4 regions of the Vibrio taketomensis genome follow, and region 3 is predicted to be linked to each of the others. Evidence: predicted binding sites of a transcription regulator. Region 3 holds the regulator's gene; each other region holds the start of a gene.

Region 1 (3,916 bases), on a different replicon from region 3:
GCGGTTCTCTTACATTTCCACTAGCGCGCTTATCAATGGGCTCAGGTGTAACCTATCGCCCCAGTTAGCACTCATTTCTTTGATGCTGGTTATTTGGACTTGAGTTGGTGATTGTGATGCAAATATCGCGAGCGAAGGGATTGAACTACCACAATCCGCTTCAATTAATGCCGACACATCATCGACAGACTCAACCAAGCTAATGTTGTACCCTTGCTCCGCCAGCTCTAGTGCCCAAAAACGCATCTCAATCGAGCCTAATGCATCAAAACTCAATAGCAGACATTTGCCCCGACGAGCGACTTTGTTTTCCGCCTGCAAAATGGTCGACAGTTTGTGCATCAGTAATGATAAAAAGAGGCCATACTGTAAACTTTGTTGACTTCGCTTAACTTGCTCTATTGCCTCAAACACCGGAATGACAAGCCGAGCATGTACGATGGGCAACGGATAATCTTTACAAACTTGTCCGAGAATCGACTCTGCTTTTGCTTGATTAAGGTCCGCTAGAGCCGCAAGAAGCGCCTCCGACTCGACAAGCGTATCTTGCCCTTCAACTTCAAAGTCTGTCGTTTGGGTGTTGTTCTCAAGCAGTACTTTGACCTTGCCAATCGCAACCCCCTTTGCCAACCAGCCCTGTATGACCTTAATTTGCTCAATGTGCTCGGCGGTATACAGGCGGTGTCCTTTTTCGGTGCGGTGCGGTTTAATAATATTGTACCGACGCTGCCAAGCTCTGAGAGTTACAGGCTTGATTCCCGTTAATTCAGACACCTCACGAATTGCATATAGCTTATCTTTACAACCCATAGCGTAAACGTAACTCCTCCGGATATGGATTTAAGAATTTTTGTTGTTTGAGATAATCAATTGAGTTGCGATTCATATGGTGTTTCAACAACGTAAGCGGAGCAAGAAGCGGCAACACACCAATTCGATAATCTTCGATCACCTGACATAACTCGGCTTTCTCATCACTATTCAAATCTCGTTTGAAGTAACCTTGAATGTGCATGAGCACATTGGTGTTATTTTTACGACTCGCACGATTTGCCATCGCTTGCATTAATCCAGTGCGGTAAAGTTGATAAAATTCATCAATGTCATACTGGGCAACGTTCGCCACCAGAGAACCAAGAGACTTGTATGACTCAGGGTGATGAGCCATTAACGTGAGCTTGTAACGAGAGTGAAACGCGACAATTTTACCAGCAGTCGGCTCTCCACCCATCGATTCGTAAAAATCATGCAGACAGTAAACACGCGTAACGAAGTTCTCTTTCAGTACCGGATCATTGAGCCTGCCGTCCTCTTCAACAGGAAGCCAAGGCATTCGCTCCATCAACTCTTTGGTGTAAAGACCTATACCCACCTTGTCAGCGTTGTTTTTGCCATACACCTTAACTCGCTCCATACCGCAAGTTGGCGATTTGGCGCACACGATGTAACCGCATAGATCTTCTTTTTTAAGTTGCTCGATGCGTCTAGTCGAAAAGTCCAGCATCGATTGAGTGTGGTCCTTGGTAGGATCTTTGGTCTCAACCAAAATCAGACGCTCTTCATTGGTCATCAGGCGAATTGTAGGACGCGGCACAGGCATACCTGACTCGACTTCAGGGCAAACCGATACAAACTCAAAGTGATCGCTTAGCTCTTTGGTGACAAAGCGACTGAGCTTGTGCCCGGAATCAAAACGAACGTTTTCACCCAAAACGCAAGCGCTTACCCCTACTTTAATTTCTTTTTCCATGGTTCTCCTGTTAGCCAGCGTGTTATACATATTTAATTTATGTATAACTATAGATGCAATTGTTAAAATTATACAAAAATAAATTTGGTACAACTTCTACGTACAACAAGACAAAAATCGATCAACCCAAAGCCATTTTTTTTCGAAATCGATTGCGCTAAAAGAATCAACAGATTTAGTTATCAACAGCTAAAATTAACTTCTGAACACGAATTAATGTGATGTAAGTCTCATGGCTTATGGATTTACCTCGCTAGTATTGCCTCAACAAACAGTTTTAATGTTCAACAAATTTAGTTATAACCACGCAATAATGTGGTTCACGTCTGTTGAACTTCACATCAAACGGAGCAATCTTATGGCTACCCCACATATCAATGCACAACCTGGTGATTTCGCAGAAACAGTTCTAATGCCTGGCGATCCACTACGCGCAAAATACATCGCTGAAACATTCTTAGACGACGTAAAACAAGTGTGTGATGTTCGTAATATGTTTGGTTATACCGGTACTTACAAAGGCCAACGCGTATCTGTCATGGGTCACGGTATGGGTATTCCATCTTGCTGTATCTATGTTCACGAACTTATTGCCGAATATGGTGTGAAAAACGTGATTCGTGTTGGTAGTTGTGGTGCGGTGCGTGATGACGTAAATCTGATGGATGTTGTTATCGGCATGGGTGCATCGACTGACTCAAAAGTAAACCGTATTCGCTTTAACAATCATGATTTTGCTGCTATCGCTGACTTTGGCTTATTAGAAACGGCTGTGAATCAAGCTCGCGCGCAAAATGTTCCGGTAAAAGTGGGTAACATCTTCTCAGCAGATTTATTCTACACCCCTGAAGCTGACATTTTCGAAAAAATGGAAAAACTGGGCATTCTTGGCGTAGATATGGAAGCCGCTGGTATTTACGGCGTTGCTGCCGATCTTGGTGCAAAAGCACTGACTATTTTGACGGTTTCTGACCATATCATTCGTGGTGAAAAACTCAGCTCTGAAGAACGTCAGAAATCATTCAATGACATGATGAAAGTGGCATTAGAAACCGCTATCAATATTTAATAAATAACACGAGGGGGTGTTCGTGAGCGCTGGTGATTTGCCACAAGCAGTGGAAGGGTTACAACTCAACTTCTGTAAAACATTGGCGTGTGACAACTTTGGATTGAGTGATGCACATCGTTACATTGTGCAGCAAACTAACCCTAAGCGACCAGCTATGGTATGTCGTGAGTGCGGTGCGTTTCCCCCCTTACTTAATAACCAAGATGTGCTCGAAGAATTCCAGCGCATAAAAGCAGACCAAAATGCAGACCTGCCGGGATGTCGCAATAAAGCGTGCGAGAACTTTGGTTTAACCATCCACACCCATAAACATTTGTACCATGCATTTGGCTACAGCGGTGAACGTCAACGCTATCGCTGCAAATGCTGTCAGAGTACTTTTGTTGATAAATGGTCAAGTAGCAACCGTAAACTGGCTCTACAAGAAAGCCTACTGGGCTTACTGTTTACTGGCTATTCCGTGCGCGAAATCTGCCGAAAACTGCATATCAATCCAAAATCCTTTTACGATCATATTGAACACATTGCCAGCCGCTGTCGCAGTAAATTGGCCATGTTCGATCAACGCTGGCTCAACCATGCGAGTAAATTTGAGTTAGGGTCATTTTTTGTTCCGCTGCAACCTAAAAGCAATAATGGGGTTTATTGGCTAGCAAGCGGAGACGCCCAGTCAGGGTATATTCTATTCCAAAACGTTAACTACTCGCTGACCGATTCACCAGAGGGCGAATTGGAACACAACCCTTTTCGCTCACCTGCCCGTTATGTTGCTCTAAACTATCAGCCCGAAAGCTCATTGCTAGAACGCAGCAATTTGAGCACGATTCGGGAACAGATTGACAACCAATACCGCGCCATTTTAGCGCGTAACAATGTTGAAGATCCGCTCAGTAATTTAACGAGTTTCCACTACCCATCCAAAGGGGCGTTAATCAGGCCGCCATATGCGTCGTACGCGCATTACTTGCAATTGTTTTCCCTATGCTCAGAAGACAAACCATTGGCCCTGTATTTACCACAGGATCCGTTTCTTCGGTCTGCCGCTCTCACCATCGGTTTGCCGCGCATCCAAGCAAAAAACTTGGATTTGATGT
Region 2 (3,916 bases), 1.1 Mb from region 3:
TGACGATACGAAATCATCGCCAGCAAAACAAAGCCCCAACCACCTAGCGCACGCCAAGCAATCAAAACAAGCCGTTTTGCTCAGCAAAAACAAGCGTCGAGGATTATTCGTGAAGCCAAAGGCCTTGCTCAAAAACTGATAAATCAAACCTTTGAGGGTAAGGTTATTCATGTCGGAGAGATCGAAAATTGGGCAGATGATGTTATTGATTCCGTATTAGTGGACTCTGATGCGTTGCAATGTGTTTCCGCGCTGCGCAATAAAGATAAATACTTATTGGAGCATTCAGTCAATGTGGCGTGTTTGCTCGTCAGTTTTGGTAAACACTTAGGCTTGCCAAAAGCCACTTTAAAGCACTTGGCAATTGGCGGCATTATTCACGACGTTGGTAAAATCAAAGTTGATGACAAGGTTCTGCATAAGCCTGCGCGTTTGACGCCAGAAGAGTTCGAACATATGAAATTGCATCAGGTTTACGCCAAGCAAATCATCACGAATGTAAAAGGGTTAAGTGATGTTTCACGCGATGTTTGCTTGATGCACCATGAAAAACTCGACGGCTCAGGATACCCGATGGGGCTGACGGCGGAAGAGATGCCAATGCATGGTCGTATGAGTGGTATTGTTGACATTTATGACGCGTTAACCGCCGATCGCTGCTATAAAAAAGGAATGAGTTCAGCCGAAGCCTTTAAGGTGTTATTGAGCCTGACCCCAAACCATCTAGATAAAGATTTGGTTTATAAATTTATCAACTGCATTGGCGTCTATCCTGTTGGTTCGATCGTCGAACTCAATGATGGGCGCGTAGGTATAGTTTGGACATCCAACCCTGATGAGCCTCTAAAACCTGAAGTGAAGTGTTTTTACTCAAGAAAATACAAGCGATATATCGAGGTTAATTACGTAGATTTGAAACATAGCCAATGTAAGATTGAAAAGGCAATTGCGCCTCATAATTTGGAAGTGGATGCGATGCCATTTTTTGATCTTTAAGTTTAAATACTCGATCACCATAAATAAAAGATTAAGCGCTCGATGTATTCATAGAGCGCTTTTTTTATCTTGATAATTAGATAGCCAAGTACGTTAGCGGGATATCTGGATTGATCACTTCTAATGAAGCTTGTGTATCTGCTAGGTGGCTAATCGAACCATCGCTCATTTCTACCAGAGCAGCACTTTCAATTGATTCAAAAGTGTTACCTGAAAGTAGGATCTGGCCAAGCGCGACTTGTAATGGCGGTAGGCTAGGGTTAAACGCTGCGTTCTCTGCGTAACTACCACGATAGATACGACCATCTTTAAGTTTAATCGCGACGCCGCTGTAATTGTGAGTATATGGTGAATGGCTAGAGTTGAGAGCACTCAGTGCTGCCGTTACCAAAGAGTCTTCTTCATTACATGATTTACCATGATCTACTTTTGCCATTAAACCTGCGTCAATCCCCAAATCTGCTGGGCCAAAAGACTCTGGAAGGTATTGCTGTAGCGTCATCTCTTCACGTTTTGGTAGTTGAACAATTAAATTGTTCGCCGTCGTTAGTTCATTCATAAACTGGCGACAGTGACCACATGGGCTGAAGTTAATGGTGATATCTGAGACACCTTGTTCACCCTTCATCCACGCATGACTAATGGCAGATTGCTCTGCATGAACGGTTTGACCAAGCTGTGCACCAGCTAATTCCATATTGGCACCAAAATATAGGCGACCCGTTAATCCACGCACGATCGCTCCCACGTAGAAATTTGAAATCGGAGCGTACGAATAAGCTGCCGCTAGAGGGAGTAAAGCAACGCGTAATGCAGCATCGCTTAATTGGGATAGCGTCAGTAACTGTTGGTACTGGTCTTCGCTCAGCGTTGCATCAAAATCTTGTGCTAATACGATCGGTGAAAGGTACTCAGCTACTTCTGTTGGTAGGTTTTGTAATGCCTGCTCGATACGGGTTCTCATAAGAAATCCTTCAATTATTCGTATGCGATAGTGAGAGCATGAGATCTCAGTATCTCTGTATTTACATTTTATGATGGTCTTAGCAATAAACCGTGATCAAAATCATTATACAAAATATAGATTACATTATTACATAGTTGGAGTGAGGTCACACAAGTTGTGTGACCTAGGATAGCTTGATAGGTGAAAATTTAGGCTACGCACTTAGCCAAAGAGCAAGCGTGAAGAAACTAGGAGCTAAAACTGAAGTAATCACACCGCATAGCACTAGAGCTAAAGAGCTAAATGCTGCGTCTTCGCCATTTTTCTCCGCGCAAGTCGCAGTACCGAGAGCGTGAGAAACCGTGCCCATGGTTAGGCCTTTGGCAATGGGATGGGTGATATTGAGTAGGTTGTAAATCGGATAAGCAAGAATTGCCCCAAACAGTCCGACTAAAAGAACCAGAATCGCAGCAATGGCTGGCTCACCACCTAAGTTACGTGATACTTCCATAGCGATTGGAGTTGTCACTGATTTACCAAGTAGACTGGCGATCAAAGTGATATCGGCTTTTAGAGAAATAGCGATAAGCGTACTGGTTAGCATTGACATAATGCTACCAACGCTACAGGCAAGAGTAACTATGCGCCAATTGGCACGTATCTGGGGTAATTGCTCATAGAGCGGATAGGCAAGCGCGACGACAGCGGGCTGCAGCGCGAAGCTAAGCCATTCATTCTCAGCATAATAGGTATCAAATGGGACTTTAAAGTATATTAATGCAGGAATAATTATCGCGATACTGATGATAAGCGGGTTGAAAATTGGTGTATTGAATTTTCGGCTAACCCAACGAGCGAAAAAGAATGTAACGATGGTGACGAGCATCCACATTATTTCTGTCCTCGCTTCAACATTCGATCAAGCATTAGCCCTAAACAAATCAGAACTAACAGAGTGCCTCCTACAGCTGCAGCGAGGATCGGTAGTGCGTTATCTATTAAAGTATCGAAGTGGTTCATCAACCCTACGCTGATGGGCACGAAAAGCAAAATCATGTAACGGATGAATAGAGTTGCACTCGGTTTTACCCAGTCACCTGAAACAATCCCACTCGCCAACAAGCCAAATAGAATGATCATGCCAATAATACTGCCTGGTATCGAAGTACCAACCAGTTGTTGAATCGATATACCAGCCCAAAGACACGCGAGAATCAGTGCCATTGAGACGATATATTTAAGTAAATTGAGAGCCATATAAGAGCGCCGCCAGCAAAAAGAAAGAAAATCTAGAGAACAAGTTTCTCGACATATTGATAGACGGATTTTAATAGAGCGATTTTCTTTTCATCACTTTCATGTTCATGAACTAAGTTTTCAAGATTTATCATGTAGTCGTCTATGCGACTTTGGAAGTAATCCTGACAGTGATTTTGCCAACGAAGTTGTTCGTTTTCGTTGAGCGTCCATGGGTAGTTACGAGCACGATATCTAAACAATAGTGGGGCGATACGCGCATCACTATATTCCAGATCAAGATCAGCTAACTGCTCTGCTGGTGTTTGACGAATAATGTCCATCGCTGCGCGATCGGCTGGTGAGAAGAAGTTATCGTATAGCTGAGTATCAACATCGTTTTGCGTTTCATATTCACGTTCTGTTGCGAATAAACCGATTAGTTTTTCACGCAATTCTGGATGTTGACGCAAAAGCTGCAGGTTTTCTAAACACTGTTCGCGATTGATGCCGATTTTCCCTGCATTTTCTGCGGTGAGTGTTTTAGCAGGAGCGAGAATAGGGCATTTGTTGATATGCACCAGTTTAACAGGTACTGGTAGCTCGTCTTCTGCTAGGTCAGTATGTTTGGTGTATAGGCGTTCTCTCAATGCGTCAGCATCAAGCTCTAGTAGTGGTTTGGGATCTTTGGCTAAATCAACGACAATAACTGCATTTTGATTGGTTGGGTGCCACGCA
Region 3 (3,916 bases):
CTGCCCACCCGCTGATAGAAATACGATCATAGAATTAAGAGGTCTTTATGATTATTCCTTGGCAAGAGATTGCACCCGATACGCTTGATAATCTTATCCGCGAATTCGTTCTCCGTGAGGGTACTGATTACGGCGAAGTCGAAATCTCTCTGCAAGATAAAGTTGATCAAGTGAAAGCTCAATTGCAAACCGGTGAAGCTGTGATTGTTTTTTCTGAATTACACGAGACGGTCGATATTCAACTCAAGCAGAAGTTTTAACTGCTTTACGCTTTTTAAATAAAAGTTTAAAAATGTAACCTTTGTGTGTTATACCAAGTAGCTGAAAACGGTGATGCTCTAATCGAGATCATCGCAAAATAACAACAAACAATAACGTTATTTAGACAGGGTTTGTCATGTCAGCTAAGCATCCAATTATCGCCGTAACAGGCTCATCCGGGGCAGGAACTACCACCACTTCTGAAGCTTTTCGTAAAATGTTCAATATGATGGACATTAGACCTGCATGGGTTGAAGGGGATAGTTTCCATCGTTTTACACGCCCAGAGATGGATATTGAGATCCGCAAAGCTCGTGAGCAAGGTCGACACATCAGCTACTTTGGCCCTCAAGCCAACGATTTTCCCGCACTCGCTGAATTTTTCCGTCAATACGGTGCTGATGGCACAGGTAAAGTACGCCGCTATTTACACACCTTTGATGAAGCCGTCCCCTACAACCAAATGCCTGGTACGTTTACGCCATGGCAAGAACTACCGGAAAATAGTGATGTGCTTTTCTATGAGGGTTTACATGGTGGTGTCGTCGATGGTGAGGTGAATGTTTCACAGCACGTCGACTTTCTAATCGGCATGGTGCCGATCGTTAACCTTGAATGGATTCAAAAATTTGTGCGCGATACTCGAGATCGAGGCCACTCTCGTGAAGCGGTGATGGACTCGATTGTGCGATCAATGGATGACTATTTAAACTATATTACTCCGCAATTTTCGCGTACTCACATCAACTTTCAACGCGTACCGACCGTCGATACCTCAAACCCACTTGATGCGAAAGGTATTCCGAGCCTAGATGAAAGCTTCGTTGTAATTCGCCTACGCGGCTTCAAAAATGTCGACTACCCTTACCTATTGGCAATGATTGATGGCTCATTTATGTCTCGTCATAACACGCTTGTTGTGCCGGGGGGAAAAATGAGTTTCGCGATGGAATTAATCGTTCGGCCAATCCTACAGCAACTGATAGAAACCGGAAAAATTGGCTGACAAGTTGTATAGCCAACCCGCCATAAAATACGCGTTTTTGCTAGCGCTCCTCTGCATGCAAAAGTACGCTGACTAAAAGCGCCAACACTCCAAGATTGGTATTTTGGTATCACTTGGTTGTATATAAACACGATTACTTTTCATACCGTGATCATGTGCACGTTTTTGCGTACAAAATTTCAGCGACTACCCGATTAAAATCAAGAAATGATTCGGGAAAAAGGATACTATTTGTAGCCGAAACACAAGATAGCTTGCAGCACCAGATAAGTGCTCTTATCCTAGTTATCCCAATTGGGCATAGGTAAAACATGGAAAGCGCAAGCGTACCCTGCAGAGGAAGTGAGATATTATGGTTCTAGGTAAACCTCAAACCGATCCAACATTAGAGTGGTTCCTTTCACACTGTCATATTCATAAGTACCCGTCAAAAAGCACGCTAATTCACGCGGGCGAAAAAGCTGAAACGTTGTACTACATCGTTAAAGGCTCTGTTGCGGTACTTATCAAAGACGAAGAAGGTAAGGAAATGATCCTTTCTTACCTAAACCAAGGTGATTTCATCGGTGAGCTTGGTCTATTTGAAGAAGATCAAGAGCGTACCGCTTGGGTTCGTGCTAAATCTCCTTGTGAGGTTGCTGAAATTTCATTCAAGAAATTCCGTCAGCTGATTCAAGTTAATCCAGACATCCTAATGCGCCTGTCTTCGCAAATGGCTCGTCGTCTACAAGTGACTAGCCAAAAAGTGGGTGACCTAGCATTCCTAGATGTAACTGGTCGTATTGCACAAACGCTACTAAACCTAGCGAAACAACCTGATGCGATGACGCACCCTGACGGTATGCAAATCAAGATCACTCGCCAAGAAATCGGCCAAATCGTTGGCTGTTCTCGCGAAACCGTAGGTCGCATTCTGAAAATGCTTGAAGAGCAAAACCTAATTTCTGCTCACGGTAAAACGATCGTTGTGTACGGAACTCGCTAATTCACGGATGTGAGTAAGCAAACATTTAAAAAGCCACCTTCGGGTGGCTTTTTCTTAAGAGTTGGTACTCTCAAATATCTTATCCGCTGAGGCGGCGACAAAACCGGAATACAGCTCGCCGTTAGGCATTGGATAGCGCTTAGCAAACTCGTAAAAGCCACCGGGCAATAACACCACACCATCCTCAAACTCGACTTGAACTTTATCAGCCATGGTAGCGGATTGCTCTAGTAAAACGTCAGCTGAACCCTTCACTTCACCACCGGATTGATTGATGACAAACCCTGATGACTTAAGATAATCATTAACCTGTTGCACCTCAGCAAACTGAGTCAATTGATTAACACTTACGGTAAAGTGATTGGCACCATAGCCATGTGCTGCTACCCATGCTGCATATTCGCTCTCATCTGCTAGTAGCATATATTCTTGATGGGTTAACTGCCATGGTCGCCCAGCATAGAGAAACTCGCTGCCCTGCATATATTGAGGCTCAATTTGCTCAACCAATTGCTTGACGATTCGCTGTAACTGCGTTGAACACTCTTCCAGCTTTAACTCACTAATAAACACTTTCGGTAAATTTGCATCAGCATGCTGATAGTGTTTCGCCACCAGCTTTTTGGCAACGAATTGATAATCGCCAGACGCTTGGTAACCTAACTCGATAAATGGTTGTGCCAGCACCTCTAAATTGACAGATGTTAGATTAAAGGTGCGCAGTGCAATATGGTCATTGATGAGGGGTTCATTTTCCTCCAGCAAGCGATGTACGTTGCCAGCAGAAGGACATAAGCGTTCGGTATAGTCATGCCACAATGATTGAAACAGATCATTAGGCGTCAGTGAATTCGACATCATGGCAACTCCTTGTCAAATTGGGCTGAATAGCTGGAACTGATTATTAGTCTAGTTGAGTAATCAGCAAGCTAATCAATTTATTTCCAACTCACGATATGGGTCACTAAACTTCGCCACCCCTCTTAATCAAACCGAATCCCTGGACTTAATATTTCCGGCAACACCGTGCACTCCCCCTCCATTGAAGCCATCGGGTAAGCGCAGTAATCCGCCGCATAGAAAGCACTAGGACGTAAATTGCCCGATGCGCCCGGTCCGCCAAAGGGCGCATCACCACTAGCACCCGTGAGTGGTCTATTGCGATTCACGATGCCGGCACGAATATGCTCGATAAAATATTGCCACTCTTGATCTTGAGTAGAAATCAACCCTGCAGAAAGACCAAAGCGAGTATCGTTTGCCATCACAATTGCCTGCTCAAACTCTTGATAGCGAATCACCTGTAATAACGGGCCAAAGTACTCTTCATCGGGTAGCGACTCGATTAAGGTAACGTCAATAATTCCCGGACTGACAAACGCAGCGTCTCCACCTTGTGCTTCAAGTAGACTGACTCCGCCTAGTTGCTGCAATTGCTTTTGTGCTTCCAGTAAAACCTTGGCTGCATGAGTGGAAATTTGTGGACCGATAAAAGGCGCAGGCTCAGCAAACGGTTGATCGATCGTCAAGTTAGTTGTGGTTGTCACCAATGCAGATAACAGCGCATCACCAGCCTCACCAAGCGGCACATACAAACGACGCGCACACGTGCAGCGTTGACCTGCACTTAAAAATGCCGATTGTATAATGGTATAGACCGTAGC
Region 4 (3,916 bases), 1.0 Mb from region 3:
TTTTTAAATAGTGCTTGGTTCCGGTCAATTGCCAAAGATAGACGTTCGCATCAACCGCAAGTCGCAAATTACCCTTGTCATCAATAACGTGAAGTAATCTGCGACTCTCTTCTACAGAAATGGAAGGGTGATGCTTCATTGCTTCAGCGTTGAGTACGTTCACAAATTTTGCGTGTGTGCCGAGGTGGTATTTTAGTGACGTCATCTCTTTCACACAGAGTGGGCATGAAGCGTCGTAGAAAATGGTTACTTTGTTCAAAACATCATTCCTTTCACATACATGCCAGTTACTTACGCGGCGGGCGCTACTCTGATCAAATAAAGCCCGATTTTAATACTAGCGTGAAGAAAACCAGCGTCGTAGTGACGCTGGCTTACGTGAAACGAATGACGGTCACCGATAGTGTCGTTAGTGGCTAAAACGGATTCGAGTCGCGTGGTTGCTGTCTAATTTTAGCTGGTCAAAGTTATCAAGCTGATGATGTTTGATCAGTGCGCGTAGATTGTCGACGTAAGCTTCGCCACGTGTGGAGTAGTGCGACAAGGCTGCAACCAGTCGGTATCCATTTAAGTTCTGTTGCTCGCGAAGCTGTTTACGAAGTTGCCACAACTGTTCATAAGCGCGCGTAGTATTGAGGTTGTGGATATAACTTGCTGTACCAGCGTATAGGTTGTCAAACGCGGCAACTTTTACGTGACCGCCAGGAGTTGTAAGGTATTTACCACCGTGAGCAGGAAGATGTTCTCCGTATAAACTGTTGCCTTTCACCGCGAAATGACTGGTGCCCCAACCACTTTCATCAATACCTTGCGCAAGCACCATACCGATCGGAATAATATCGACTTGTAGCAATAGATCTCCGATATTGTTGGTCTTGACGTCATAAGAATGCATCAGGTTCTCTACCCAAGCTTGTTCAGCTTCTGTCCAAGCGGATTTTGGCTTGCTTTCTAACGCTTTTAACTCATTTCTGACTAATAGAATTTGGTTATTCACCGCTTTTACTGTTGGCAGCAGTAGGCGGATAAATCCTGTAGTTTTCTCTTCTACTGGCAAATTATTCAAATCATTAGGCAGATTTTCAACAAAGTAGCTAGGAACAGTTTTGTCAGCAGTAACCAGTTTTAGTTGGTAGTTATGCTGTTTAAAATCAGCAATGAGCTGCTCAGCAGAGCTCAGTTCTTGGACTTTAATATGAGGGTAGGGAGCGCTAATTTGTTCCGGAGAGGCAGGCAACGTTGAGGCTGCATGCGTTGAGCATGAAAACAAAAAAAGACATAAGAGCGTTTTAGCATGTGATTGTAAAAGTGAGGACATCAATATCCCTCCTAAAAGTTGTTATAGCCAAGTGACTCAGAGCTTTGATTATATAAGCCTAATTGCATTTTGTTTGCCATATTATGCGATCAAATCTTAGCTCTAAGATTTCAGTGGCATTGATTTATCGCGGTAAATGGTCATTTTTTTATCGAACGGACGCAATTCCTCAGTTTTTACGCAAGTGACCATTGTCACATTCTCATAGAGTCACTATACTCCGCGCGATTAGGAACGTAATCGTTTTCCTAATCAGCTTTCAAACGGCTGCAAAATGGATACTTGCCCCAAGGAACAGGGCCCAGCGTAACTGTGAGCGTTTACGGGCCATAAATCCGCTATCGGGCAAGACAACATTTTGCGATGTTGCCTGCACTCGTGCGCGTCTAATTTTTGGTTCGCTTTAAATTCAGATAGTTAGCACAGATACATAGCAAGGTAACATAATGCAAATCATCTACAGCTTAGCGGGCATCTTAGCGATTTTAGCGTGTGCATATGCACTTTCAGATAGTCGTAAAAGCATCAATTGGCGCACAATTCTCGGTGCATTTACTCTTCAAGCAGGTTTCGCCGCTTTGGTGCTGTACTTTCCGCTTGGCCAGTCTCTATTAGGCGCAATTAGTAACGGTGTTTCAGGCCTTTTGTCGTTTGCTGACGAGGGTATTGGTTTCGTTTTTGGTGACTTAGCGAAGGGCAACTTCATTTTCGCAATTCGCGTTCTACCGTTGATTGTTTTCCTATCAGCCATTATTTCTCTACTTTATTACCTTGGTGTGATGCAAAAGCTAATCTTAGTGATTGGTGGCGGTATTGCGCGTCTTCTGGGTACATCAAAAGTGGAATCGTTGGCCGCAACGAGCAACATCTTCCTTTCAATGTGCGAAGCTTCGCTGGTGGTACGCCCATTCTTGCCGCAAATGACGCGCTCTGAATTGTTTGCTGTAACGGTTGGCGGCATGGCATCGGTAGCCGGCTCAGTGTTGGGTGGTTATGCCGCACTAGGCATTGAACTAAAATACCTCATCGCGGCAAGCTTTATGGCAGCGCCGGGCGGTCTTTTGATGGCAAAAATGATGGTGCCAGAGCGTGAAGTTTCAGCTGCGCAACAAGAGATTAAGCTAGAGAAAAGCACCGATAGCAACATGGTTGACGCATTGGCAACAGGTGCGATGAATGGTGTAAAAGTTGCGGTTGCGGTCGGTACGATGCTGATTGCGTTTGTCAGTGTGATCGCAATGATCAACGCAGGTTTTGAAGCAGTAGGTGCTCTATTCGGCATTGAAAACCTGACGCTACAAACGATTTTTGGTTACATCTTTGCACCACTAGCGTTGTTTGCTGGTATCTCAATGGATGACGTGTTTACAGCGGCGGCGTTGATTGGTCAGAAAACAGTATTGAATGAGTTTGTTGCCTTCCTTGATTTTGTGAGCGTGCGCGATACATTGTCTGCTCACAGCCAAGTGATCATTACCTTTGCACTTTGCGGTTTTGCAAACATCGGCTCAATTGCGATTTCACTAGGTTCGATTGGCGCAATGGCTCCAGAGCGTCGTCAAGAAGTTGCGAAGTTAGGTGTACGTGCAGTTATTGCCGCGACACTTGCAAATATGATGAGCGCTGCGCTAGCTGGTTTGTTTATTGCTCTGTAATCGTCAGTGCTGATTCAGCTCAGAAGCCCGCCATTGAGCGGGCTTTTTTGTATCTGGCGTTTAGGAGATTGAGATAAACAGCGCCTAGGCGCAAATTATCGATATGTTGATTAGAAAATTTCAGCATCAGAATAGAAAGTCCAACCGCATTTCTCCGAAGACTAAAGGGCAATGAAGTAACGAATAATTATCTCGGTACACAAATTTTACAGATAGTCCATAGGTTGTGACTCAAAATGGTAAAAATAGAGTAAATAGTTTATTTTTTTGTAAAGAAAGGCTTCAATCCAAAGTATTAGTGAAAATATACAATGTGAGATCGATATCACGTTATTAAATCAAATTTTTGCGAATAAATTACTTTTGTCAGCATTGATTCCAAAAGTCAAAACTAAATGATATATTTATAAATAAACTATATCAAAATTGAGACGGTGCTTACGCAACCAAAAATATATTTTGAATAATTTGTAGGTCAAAGAGTTATTTTTTCAAAAATATCAAACAAGCATTAATTGTAACTGCTGATATTCTTCACTCATAATTATCTCGTCAAGGAAAGAGCAAGTCTCTGTTAGTGAAAACAACGTCGAGGTACAAAATGTTAACTAAATTATTTATCAATACTCAACTCGCGGTCGAGAAATTTAGAAACGACCAACGTGGTGTAACCGCCATTGAATACGCAATTATTGGTGTTGCTGTATCTGCATTAGTACTAGCTGTTTTGCATCCGATACTACTGGGTTAAAGAAAGCGCTAACGGATGCTATGGGTTTTATTTCAGATAATATCACGGCCGCAAAGTAATGCAGTACATATAGATGTTAAGCAAAGCTTTTATGTAGGATGGCTATTGTTAGCCATCCTATCTTCAGTGATATATGCAGATATATTGACGAGAACAATATCAAATAAATTATGCCTTTCAATACTTTGTGTC

What was found. Region 3 encodes CRP, which controls carbon source genes, mostly activating them, when cyclic AMP is high. Its sites were predicted from a motif close to TGTGANNNNNNTCACA; they were not measured.
Region 1: a site for CRP is predicted at 1,968-1,983, ahead of deoD (purine-nucleoside phosphorylase). Genes of this name have one in related genera too.
Region 2: a site for CRP is predicted at 2,098-2,113, ahead of cdd (cytidine deaminase). Genes of this name have one in related genera too.
Region 4: a site for CRP is predicted at 1,502-1,517, ahead of Vt282_RS05825 (NupC/NupG family nucleoside CNT transporter). Genes of this name have one in related genera too.

Annotation. Positions count from the first base shown of each region.
Region 1 is NZ_AP019650.1:171,835-175,750, reverse strand. It holds gene Vt282_RS14550 (MerR family transcriptional regulator) at 10-810, opposite strand; gene Vt282_RS14545 (YbgA family protein) at 800-1,750, opposite strand; gene deoD (purine-nucleoside phosphorylase) at 2,109-2,819, shown strand; partial or broken gene Vt282_RS14535 (transposase) at 2,842-3,916, shown strand, end outside.
Region 2 is NZ_AP019649.1:1,363,210-1,367,125, forward strand. It holds partial or broken gene Vt282_RS06350 (HD-GYP domain-containing protein) at 1-996, shown strand, start outside; gene cdd (cytidine deaminase) at 1,073-1,960, opposite strand; gene Vt282_RS06360 (LrgB family protein) at 2,157-2,834, opposite strand; gene Vt282_RS06365 (CidA/LrgA family protein) at 2,834-3,199, opposite strand; gene sbcB (exodeoxyribonuclease I) at 3,232-3,916, opposite strand, start outside.
Region 3 is NZ_AP019649.1:238,514-242,429, reverse strand. It holds gene Vt282_RS01130 (YheU family protein) at 48-260, shown strand; gene Vt282_RS01125 (phosphoribulokinase) at 398-1,267, shown strand; gene crp (cAMP-activated global transcriptional regulator CRP) at 1,620-2,252, shown strand; gene Vt282_RS01115 (DUF1338 domain-containing protein) at 2,307-3,098, opposite strand; gene astD (succinylglutamate-semialdehyde dehydrogenase) at 3,236-3,916, opposite strand, start outside.
Region 4 is NZ_AP019649.1:1,243,113-1,247,028, forward strand. It holds gene Vt282_RS05815 (thiol-disulfide oxidoreductase DCC family protein) at 1-259, opposite strand, end outside; gene Vt282_RS05820 (glucosaminidase domain-containing protein) at 410-1,318, opposite strand; gene Vt282_RS05825 (NupC/NupG family nucleoside CNT transporter) at 1,765-2,973, shown strand; partial or broken gene Vt282_RS05830 (Flp family type IVb pilin) at 3,575-3,783, shown strand; gene Vt282_RS05835 (A24 family peptidase) at 3,740-3,916, shown strand, end outside.